3 regions of the Streptomyces sp. NPDC001292 genome follow, and region 3 is predicted to be linked to each of the others. Evidence: riboswitches for the same ligand, from Rfam matches in the RefSeq annotation. Region 3 holds a riboswitch; each other region holds the start of a gene.

What was found. Region 3 has a riboswitch for thiamine pyrophosphate ahead of thiO (glycine oxidase ThiO). Riboswitches for the same ligand answer to the same signal wherever they lie in the genome.
Region 1: it holds a riboswitch for thiamine pyrophosphate, as region 3 does, so the genes downstream of both, ACFY4A_RS27845 (thiamine ABC transporter substrate binding subunit) here and thiO (glycine oxidase ThiO) in region 3, are expected to answer to the same signal.
Region 2: it holds a riboswitch for thiamine pyrophosphate, as region 3 does, so the genes downstream of both, thiC (phosphomethylpyrimidine synthase ThiC) here and thiO (glycine oxidase ThiO) in region 3, are expected to answer to the same signal.

The regions. Positions count from the first base shown of each region.
Region 1 covers NZ_JBIAXG010000030.1:75,750-78,981, forward strand. The annotation lists gene ACFY4A_RS27835 (YcxB family protein) at 1-468, shown strand, start outside; gene rlmN (23S rRNA (adenine(2503)-C(2))-methyltransferase RlmN) at 662-1,768, shown strand; TPP riboswitch at 1,801-1,906, shown strand; gene ACFY4A_RS27845 (thiamine ABC transporter substrate binding subunit) at 1,989-3,065, shown strand; gene ACFY4A_RS27850 (ABC transporter permease) at 3,113-3,232, shown strand, end outside.
Region 2 covers NZ_JBIAXG010000006.1:68,795-72,026, reverse strand. The annotation lists gene ACFY4A_RS09450 (SsgA family sporulation/cell division regulator) at 1-53, shown strand, start outside; gene ACFY4A_RS09445 (YibE/F family protein) at 155-1,645, opposite strand; TPP riboswitch at 1,717-1,894, shown strand; gene thiC (phosphomethylpyrimidine synthase ThiC) at 1,887-3,232, shown strand, end outside.
Region 3 covers NZ_JBIAXG010000001.1:584,149-587,380, forward strand. The annotation lists gene thiS (sulfur carrier protein ThiS) at 1-110, opposite strand, end outside; gene thiO (glycine oxidase ThiO) at 107-1,273, opposite strand; TPP riboswitch at 1,271-1,382, opposite strand; gene ACFY4A_RS02545 (hypothetical protein) at 1,436-1,852, shown strand; gene ACFY4A_RS02550 (NAD(P)/FAD-dependent oxidoreductase) at 1,886-3,115, shown strand; gene ACFY4A_RS02555 (Rv2175c family DNA-binding protein) at 3,182-3,232, shown strand, end outside.

The DNA.
Region 1 (3,232 bases), on a different contig from region 3:
CAGTCCGCCGACGCGCTGGTCGGCCTGCGGGTCCGCGAGCGGATCAAGCGGACGGGGCTACTGCTGCGGCGCGTGTTCCTCGCACTGTGGGTGGGGCACTGGCTGGTCTCCGCCGTGGGCCGCGGGAGCATCGACGTGGTCTCGACCGTTCTGTTCCTGTTCGTTGTCCTGGTGGTCTGGGGGTACCCACGGCTGCAGGCCGCTCACGTGCAGCGGCTCATCGGATGGCAGGGCGAGTACCGCGCCACCGTGTCTGCCGCCGGGATCGCCTGCCGCAGCGACCACAGCACGTTGGTCCAGAAGTGGTCCGTCTTCCAGGGCTACCGGGAGACGGCCGGCCACTTCGTCCTGCTCAGCCGGGACCCCAACATCATGTGGCTCGGTGTCCTGCCCAAGCGGGGCGTGCATGAGGCCGGGGACCTCGACCGGCTTCGGGCCATCCTGGACCAGCACACCACTCGCATGTGACGCACGGGAAAGGCACCCCGCGCCGGCGGTCGACGGCCGGGGCCTGCCGCAGGCGCGCTCCGGCAGCGCTCCATTCCTGGGCCGTCGGTGGGCCGGCCGAGGGGACCAGCGACGACGGATGGCGGTCACCAGCGACGAGTCTCCGACCGGCAGCCCCAGGTCACAGGATTTGATCTGCGACACTGGTACCACCATGCCCAAGCCCGGAGAACTCACTTTCGTCGCCCCGCGCGGTGCCAAGAAGCCGCCGCGGCACCTTGCCGATCTGTCGCCCGCCGAGCGCAAGGAGGCCGTCGCCGCGATCGGCGAGAAGCCCTTCCGTGCCAAGCAGCTCTCGCAGCACTACTTCGCGCGGTACGCGCACGACCCGGAGCAGTGGACCGACATCCCCGCCGGGTCCCGCGCCAAGCTCCAGGAGGCGCTGCTCCCCGAGTTGATGACGGTCGTACGGCATCTGTCGACCGACCAGGGGACCACTCGCAAGACGCTGTGGCGCCTGTTCGACGGCACGCTCGTGGAGTCGGTGCTCATGCGCTACCCGGACCGGGTGACCATGTGCATCAGCTCGCAGGCGGGCTGCGGCATGAACTGCCCGTTCTGCGCCACGGGACAGGCCGGGCTCGACCGGAACCTGTCCACCGCCGAGATCGTGCACCAGATCGTGGACGGGATGCGCGCCCTGCGGGACGGGGAGGTCCCCGGTGGTCCCGCGCGTCTGTCGAACATCGTCTTCATGGGCATGGGCGAGCCGCTCGCCAACTACAACCGCGTCGTCGGCGCCATCCGCGCCCTGACCGACCCCGAGCCGGACGGGCTCGGCCTCTCCCAGCGCGGGATCACCGTCTCGACGGTGGGCCTGGTCCCGGCGATCCACCGGCTCTCCGACGAGGGCTTCAAGTGCCGGCTCGCCATCTCCCTGCACGCACCGGACGACGAACTGCGCGACACGCTCGTCCCGGTCAACACCCGGTGGAAGGTGCGGGAGGTGCTCGACGCCGGATTCGAGTACACGGCCAAGTCCGGGCGCCGGCTGTCCATCGAGTACGCGCTCATCCGGGACATCAACGACCAGGCGTGGCGCGGCGACCGGCTCGGCCGGCTGCTCAAGGGCAAGCCGGTGCACGTCAACCTCATCCCGCTGAACCCGACCCCCGGCTCCAAGTGGACCGCGTCCCGGCCCGAGGACGAGAAGGCGTTCGTCGAGGCGATCGCCGCCCACGGTGTGCCGGTGACCATCCGGGACACCCGGGGTCAGGAGATCGACGGCGCCTGCGGTCAGCTGGCTGCCACCGAAAGGTAGCCGGACGGTAGGCTGAGAGCGTACACATCTTCATATTCCGACAGGGGAGCGCCACAGCGCTGAGAGTGCGGCACCGGCCGCAGACCCTCTGAACCTCGCCCAGGTCATTCTGGGTAGGAAGTTCGGTCATCACTCAAGCTGTTGTGCCCTGCCCGGGTGTCCCTAGCGGATCCCGGGCAGGGCCGCGTCTCTTCCTGGCCAACCCCCAGGAGGACATCCAGTGCACACCAAGACGTTCGCCGCCGTGGCGGTCGGGCTCGGCCTGGTCACGCTGTCGGCGTGCGGTTCGTCGCCGGGCGACAGGAGTTCGGCCGGCTCCAGGACGGTGACCCTGGTCAGCCACAACTCGTGGGCCGCCTCCAAGAGCGTCATCGCGGACTTCGAGAAGAGTTCCGGCTACAAGGTCAAGGTTCTCGAGGACGGCGACGCCGGCCAGGCCGTCAACAAGGCCATCCTCACCAAGGACAACCCGCAGGGCGACGTCTTCTTCGGCGTCGACAACACGCTGCTGTCCCGCGCCCTGGACAACGGGCTGTTCCAGCCGTACGAGCCCAAGGGCGCGGACCTGATCCTGCCGCAGTACCGGGTCGACGAGGCGAAGCACCGGGTCACGCCCATCGACACGGGTGACATCTGCGTCAACTACGACAAGAAGTACTTCGCCGACCACAAGCTGGCCCCGCCCGCCTCGTTCGACGACCTGGTCAAGCCGGAGTACAAGAACCTCCTCGTCACCGAGAACGCCGCCACCTCCTCGCCCGGCCTCGGCTTCCTGCTCGGCACCGCCACCCGGTACGGAGACAACGGTTGGCAGGACTACTGGAAGAAGCTCAAGTCCAACGGCGTCAAGGTCGTCGACGGCTGGGAGCAGGCCTACAACCAGGAGTTCTCCGGCTCCGCCGGCGGCAGGAAGGCCAAGGGCGACCGTCCCCTCGTCGTCTCCTACGCCTCCTCGCCGCCCGCCGAGGTCATCTACGCCGACCCGCGGCCGAAGACCGCGCCGACCGGTGTCGCGCAGGGCACCTGCTTCCGCCAGGTCGAGTACGCCGGACTGCTGAGCAACGCCAGGAACACCGAGGGCGGCAAGGCCCTCCTCGACTTCCTGATCACCAAGAAGTTCCAGGACGACATGCCGCTGAACATGTTCGTCTACCCGGTGCGCGAAGGCGCCCAGGTGCCCCCGGAGTTCGCCGAGTACGGTCCCCAGGCCAAGAACCCCGAGACCATGGCGCCTGACAAGATCGCCGCCAACCGTGACCAGTGGGTCAAGTCGTGGACCTCACTCGTCCTCAGGTAGGCCGCGGGCGCGGCCGCCGGACGGGGAACGCGGCGCGGCTCGGTCTCATGACCGTGCCCGTCGCGTTCTTCGCGGTGTTCTTCGCCTACCCCGTGGCCGCGATCGTCCGGCGCGGCCTGGAGGCGGACGGGGCATGGCAGTTGGGACGGATCGCGAACGTGCTCGGA
Region 2 (3,232 bases), on a different contig from region 3:
ACCTCGGCGAAGCCCTGGACCGCATCCTGGCGGAGGAACAGAACGCGGGCTGAGGCCTCGCGGCCTGGGGGGGGGCGGTGATGTAACGCTTCGCCATGGCCTCGGAGGGATGCAGGAAAGCTTCGCCGGCCGTCCGGGGCTCCCGGGCCCGGCGTCAGCGCCTGCGGCGCCTGCCCCTTCCGCCGCGCGCCGGAGCGGGCAGGGTGGCCGGTGCCGCGGCCTGGGCCCGCCCCGGGCGGTCGGCCGAGACCACGAGTGCCGCCAGCGCCGTGGTGACCGGCACCGAGGCGACCAGGCCGATCGAGCCCACCAGCGTGCGCACGATCTCCTCCGCGACGAGCTCACTGGTGGCGACGGTCGCCACGCTGCTCTGCGCGATGGAGAACAGCAGCAGCAGCGGGAGGGCGGCACCCGCGTACGCGAGGACCAGGGTGTTGACGACGGAGGCGATGTGGTCGCGTCCGATGCGGATGCCCGCGCGGTACAGCCCGCGCCAGCCCATCGCAGGGTTGGCCTCGTGAAGCTCCCAGACCGCCGAGGTCTGTGTCACCGTCACGTCGTCCAGGACGCCGAGCGAGCCGATGATGACACCGGCGAGCAGCAGGCCGCTCATGTCTATCGACGGATACAGGCCGTGGATCAGACCGGTGCTGTCGTCGGTGTTGCCGGTCAGCGCGGCCCAACCGATGAACAGCGAGCCCAGGAAGCCGATCAGCATCAGCGAGATCAGCGTGCCGAGCACCGCGACCGAGGTACGGGCGGACAGGCCGTGACACATGTACAGCGCGATCAGCATGATGGCGCTGGCCCCCACCACCGCCACCACCAGTGGGTTCGAGCCCTGCAGGATCGCGGGCAGAACGAAGAGGTTCAGCACCAGGAAGCTGATGGCCAGCGCGACCAGCGCCATGACGCCCCGCATCCGCCCGACGACCACGACGGCGAGTGCGAAGACACCGGCCAGCAGCGCCATCGGGAAGCGCCGGTCGACGTCGGTGACCGAATACTGCAAGTCCTTTGGTGCCGAAGGCTCGTAGGCGACCACGACCTTCTCGCCCTGGTGCAGCTGCCGGGACTGGTCGGGCTGCACGACCTCGGTGAAGGTACGGCCCCTGTCCTGGCCGGTGTCCACCCGGATCGTGGCCTTCTTGCAGGTCCCGGACTGCCGCTGCTGTGCGGAGGAACCCTTGGCGGTGGAGGTGTCGCCGGTCGGTGTGGCCCCCGAGGCGTTCATCGACCCGCAGCCGGCCTCGAGCACCTTGACGACGGTGGCCTGCTGCATCTGCCGGTCGAAGCCCACGCCGGTGCGCTCGTGCGACGGGGCGCCGCCCGGCCACAGCACGGCGAGTCCGGTCGCCACCACGGCGGCGAACGGGATCAGGATCGCGGCGATCACCTTACGGAGGTGCTTCGACACCGGTGCGGCCGGCCCGTGGCTGTGACTGTGCCCGTGTCCGCCACCGCTCCCCGGGCCGTGTCCGCCACCGCTCCCCGGGCCGTGTCCGCCACCGCTCCCCGGGCCGTGTCCGCCACCGCTCCCCGGGCCGTGTCCGTGGCCGGTGCCGGTGGCTTCCCGGCCGTGCCGGAAGTCCCGTCCGTGTCGTGGCTCGGGCGGCGGATGGGGGAGCTGCTCTGTCGTGGTCACCGCCCGATCATCGCAAGAACGGCACAGGCCCACTGTTCACCGCACCACAAATGACGCTAGCGTGGAGGCACCTTTGCACACGCGGGAGCTCGGAGCACCGGGCTGAGAGGGCGCTGACCTCCGTCTTCGCGATGTTTCACGTGGAACGTGCGATGTTTCACAGGAAACGTCGGCAGACGGACACCGCTGCGTCGACCGCCGAACCTGTTACCGGGTAATGCCGGCGTAGGGAGTAGGTCTCATGACCAACAAGGACGTACGCACGCCTGCCTCCAAGCAGATCTCCAGCGGCGGGGAGCGGACCGCTTCCGACGCTTCCGACGGGGAGGCCGGGAAGTCCATCGGCTGGCACAAGGGCTACGTGGAGGGCTCACGTCCCGATCTGCGGGTGCCGGTCCGTCAGGTGCACCTCACCAACGGGCAGTCCGTCACGCTGTACGACACCTCCGGCCCGTACACCGATCCACTCGTCGGCACCGACGTCCGCAGGGGCCTGCCGCCGTTGCGGGAGAACTGGATCGTGGCCCGCGGCGACACCGAGGAGTACGCGGGCCGTCCCGTCCGCCCCGAGGACGACGGGATCAAGCACACCTCGCCACGCGGCGGTCTGCGCAACCTCGACGCGGTGTTCCCGGGGCGGCCGCGCCAGCCGCGCCGCGGCCGCGACGGCCGAGCGGTGACCCAACTCGCCTACGCGCGCCGCGGGGAGATCACCCCGGAGATGGAGTTCGTGGCCATCCGGGAGAACGTCGCTCCCGAGACCGTCCGCGAGGAGATCGCGGCAGGCCGCGCGGTGCTGCCGGCCAACGTCAACCACCCGGAGATCGAGCCGATGATCATCGGCAAGCGGTTCCTGGTGAAGGTCAACGCCAACATCGGCAACTCCGCGGTGACCTCCTCCATCGAGGAGGAGGTGGAGAAGATGACCTGGGCGACCCACTGGGGCGCCGACACCGTCATGGACCTTTCCACCGGCCGCAACATCCACACCACCCGGGAGTGGGTGCTGCGCAACTCCCCCGTTCCCATCGGCACGGTCCCGCTCTACCAGGCGCTGGAGAAGGTGGACGGCAAGGCCGAGGAACTGACCTGGGAGATCTACAAGGACACCGTCATAGAGCAGGCCGAACAGGGCGTGGACTACATGACCGTCCACGCCGGTGTACGCCTCGCTCACGTGCCGCTGACCGCGAACCGCAAGACCGGTATCGTCTCGCGCGGCGGCTCGATCATGGCCGCCTGGTGCCTGGCACACCACAAGGAGTCGTTCCTCTACGAGAACTTCGAGGAGCTCTGCGAGATCCTCGCCGCCTACGACGTCACGTACTCGCTGGGCGACGGGCTCCGGCCCGGCTCGATCGCGGATGCCAACGACGAGGCCCAGTTCGCGGAACTGCGCACGCTCGGGGAACTCGGCCGGACCGCCAGGCGTTTGGACGTACAGACCATGATCGAGGGCCCGGGCCATGTCCCGATGCACAAGATCAAGGAGAACATCGACCTTCAGCAGGAGATCTGCGACGAGGCTCCGTTCTATACGCTCGGCCCGCTGACGACGGACGTCGCCCCGGCGTACGACCACATCAC
Region 3 (3,232 bases):
TTGAGGGCGGCGGCCACCCCGGAGGGCGCCGCGGTCAGGGTCTGCACGACGGTGCCGAGGGACGTGCCGGGCGCGACCCGGCGGGGCTCACCGTTGACGGAGATGTTCATACGGGCCGCCCCGTGAGTGCGGCGGCGTGAAAACGCCTGGGGGAGAAGGGGCGGACCTCGTCCGGCAGCTCGCCGGTGGTCAGGACGTGCGCCATGGCGTCACCGGTGACCGGCGTGAGCAGCACGCCGTTGCGGTAGTGCCCGGTGGCCAGCAGCAGGCCGTCCAGCCCGGTCGGGCCGAGCAGCGGCGCGTTGTCGGGGGAGCCGGGCCGAAGTCCCGCCCGGGTCTCCGTGAGCGGCAGCTCGGTGATCCCGGGCACCAGTTCGTGCGCGTCGCGCAGCAGCTGGTACACGCCGCCCGCCGTCACCGTCGTGTCCCAGCCCAGCTCCTCGCTCGTCGCCCCGACGACCAGCTCGCCGCTGAGCCGCGGCACCAGGTAGACCTGGCCGCCGCGCACCACGGCCCGCACGGTACGACTCAGGAACGGCGCGTACCGCTTCGGCACCGTCAGCCGCAGCACCTGTCCCTTCACCGGCCGCACCGGCGGCAGCACGTCGTCCGGGACGCCCGCGAGCCGTCCGCTGTGGCTGCCCGCCGCGAGCACCACCCGGTCCGCGGCCGGCGCGGTGCCGTCGCGCAGCACACAGCCCGTGGCCCGGTCGCGGGCCAGGGTGAGCCGGCCGGCCCAGGTGCGGTGGAAGACCACGCCCGCCCGCTCGCAGGCCGTGACCAGGGCGCGGGCGAGCCGCCGCGGGTCGATCTGATGGTCGCCGTCCACCCGCAGTCCGCCGCGCACGCCCGGCGCGAGCATCGGCTCCAGGCGGCGGCAGTCCCGCCCGGACAGCCACTCGGAGTCCAGGCCCGACCGGCGCTGAAGATCGTGCAGTTCCCGCAGGTGGGCGCGGTCGTCGGCGTCCAGTGCGACGGCGAGGGTGCCGCAGCGGCGGTAGCCGAGGTCCTGGCCGGTCAGCTCGGTCAACTCGGCCGCGAAGTCCGGGTAGCGGCGGGCGGAGGCCAGGTTGAGCCCGAGCAGGGTCTGCTCGCCGTAGTGCAGTTCGGTGACGGCGGCCAGCATCCCGGCGGCCACCTGTGCGGCCCCGCCGCCCGGCTCGGGGTCCACCACGGCCGTGGCGAACCCGCGCTGCGCCGAGCGCCAGGCCGTCACCAGCCCGATGATCCCGCCCCCCACGACGAGGACGTCTGACGTACGTGGCAACGACATGGGCGTCCAGCCCCTCCCTTCGCCGGCATGACCCGGATCAGGTTCGTACGGTCGGAGGCCGCCAGCCTCCCTCTCAGCCCGGTGCGTCCGGGCTCCCGCGAGTGCTTGTACGGTGGCCACCCTAGCCCGCAGAGCATCGCCCCGGTAAGGGAGCCTCCCGTCATGACCCGCCCGCCCGTCTCCAGCCACGACCCTCGGGCGGGTGGCCCCGCCCGGCCCCTTCCCTCGCTCGACGGGCGCGTACTCGCCCCGGTCGCCGACCAGGCCCCGGGCCAGGTGGGCACGCGCACCCGGTTCGCGTATCACGAGCGGAACGGGGAGATCTGGGCCGAGTACGCGGGCGGGGACGTCGTACGCGGCCATCTGGTGGGTACCAGGGAAGGTGACCGGCTCGACTTCCGGTACGTCCAGCTCAAGCGGGACGGGACCACCTCTTCGGGTCACTGCGCCTCGACGGTGGTCGAACTGCCCGACGGGCGGGTGCGGTTGGAGGAGACCTGGGAGTGGGAGTCGCAGCCGGGCAGCGGGACGAGCGCGGTGGAAGAGGTTGTGGAGCAGGTCACCCCCGCACGCTCCTGACTGACGGTCTGCCAGCCGGTTTATGGTGATCAGGTGAGCGACCAGACGCAGGAACAGGGCACGTCAGGGCCGCGGCGCGTGGTCGTCGCGGGCGCGGGCATGGCCGGCGTGCAGACCGCGGTCGCCCTGCGCGAGCAGGGCTTCACCGGCACCGTGACACTGATCGGCGCCGAACCCCACCAGCCCTACGACCGGCCGCCGCTGTCGAAGGCCGTCCTGCTCGGCAAGGCCGAGGGCTCCGCCTTCGACATCGACTTCGAGGCGCTCGGCCTCGAACTGCGGCTCGGCTGCGAGGCGCTGGCCGTGCGGCCCGACGCGCATGTGCTGGAGACCTCGGCCGGACCGGTGCCCTACGACGTCCTCGTCCTGGCCACCGGCGCCGAACCGATCCGGCTGCCCGGCGCGGAGGGCGTTCCCGGGGTCCACCTGCTGCGCACCCTGGACGACGCCGAACGGCTGCGGCCGGTGCTCACCGAGCAGCACGACATCGTGGTCGTCGGCGCGGGCTGGATCGGCGCCGAGTTCGCCACCGCCGCGCGCGAGGCCGGCTGCGCCGTGACCGTCGTGGAGGCCGCGGACCGGCCGCTCGCGGGGGCGCTGCCCGCGGAGGTGGCCGAGCCGATGACCGCCTGGTACGCCGACAGCGGCACCGAACTGCGCACCCACGCGCGCGTGGAGCGCGTCGAACCCGGCGCGGTGGTGCTCGACGACGGCTCGCGGCTGCCCGCGGGCGCCGTCGTGGTCGGCATCGGGGCGCGCCCCGCCACCGGTTGGCTGGCCGGCTCCGGCATCGAGCTGGGCCGGCACGGGGAAGTCCTGGCCGACGACCACCTGCGCACGTCCGTGCCGGACGTGTACGCGGTCGGCGACTGCGCCTCCTTCCCCTCGGGACGGTACGGCGAGCGCCTGCTGATCCACCACTGGGACAACGCGCTCCAGGGCCCGCGCACGGTCGCGGCCGACATCATCGGCCTCACCCCCGTGGTCTACGACCCGGTGCCGTATTTCTGGTCCGAGCAGTTCGGGCGCTTCGTGCAGTACGCCGGCCACCACACGTCGGCCGACACCGTGGTCTGGCGCGGTGAGCGCACCGGACCGGCGTGGACGGTCTGCTGGCTCCGCGAGGGCCGGCTCGTCGCCCTGCTGGCCGTCGGCCGGCCGCGGGATCTGGCGCAGGGGCGGCGGCTGATCGAGTCCGGCACGCCCATGGATCCGCGGCTGCTGGCGGACCCGGCGAAGCCCCTGAAGGCGGCGACTGCGTGAGGCACGCGGCCACGGGTGGACGGGCCTGGCTTCCGAGTGTCAGTGGCAGATGGCACGCTTGTTTCCGTGACCGAGATTGACGCAAAGATCGATGCTCTCGTCCCTGCCTGGCTCACC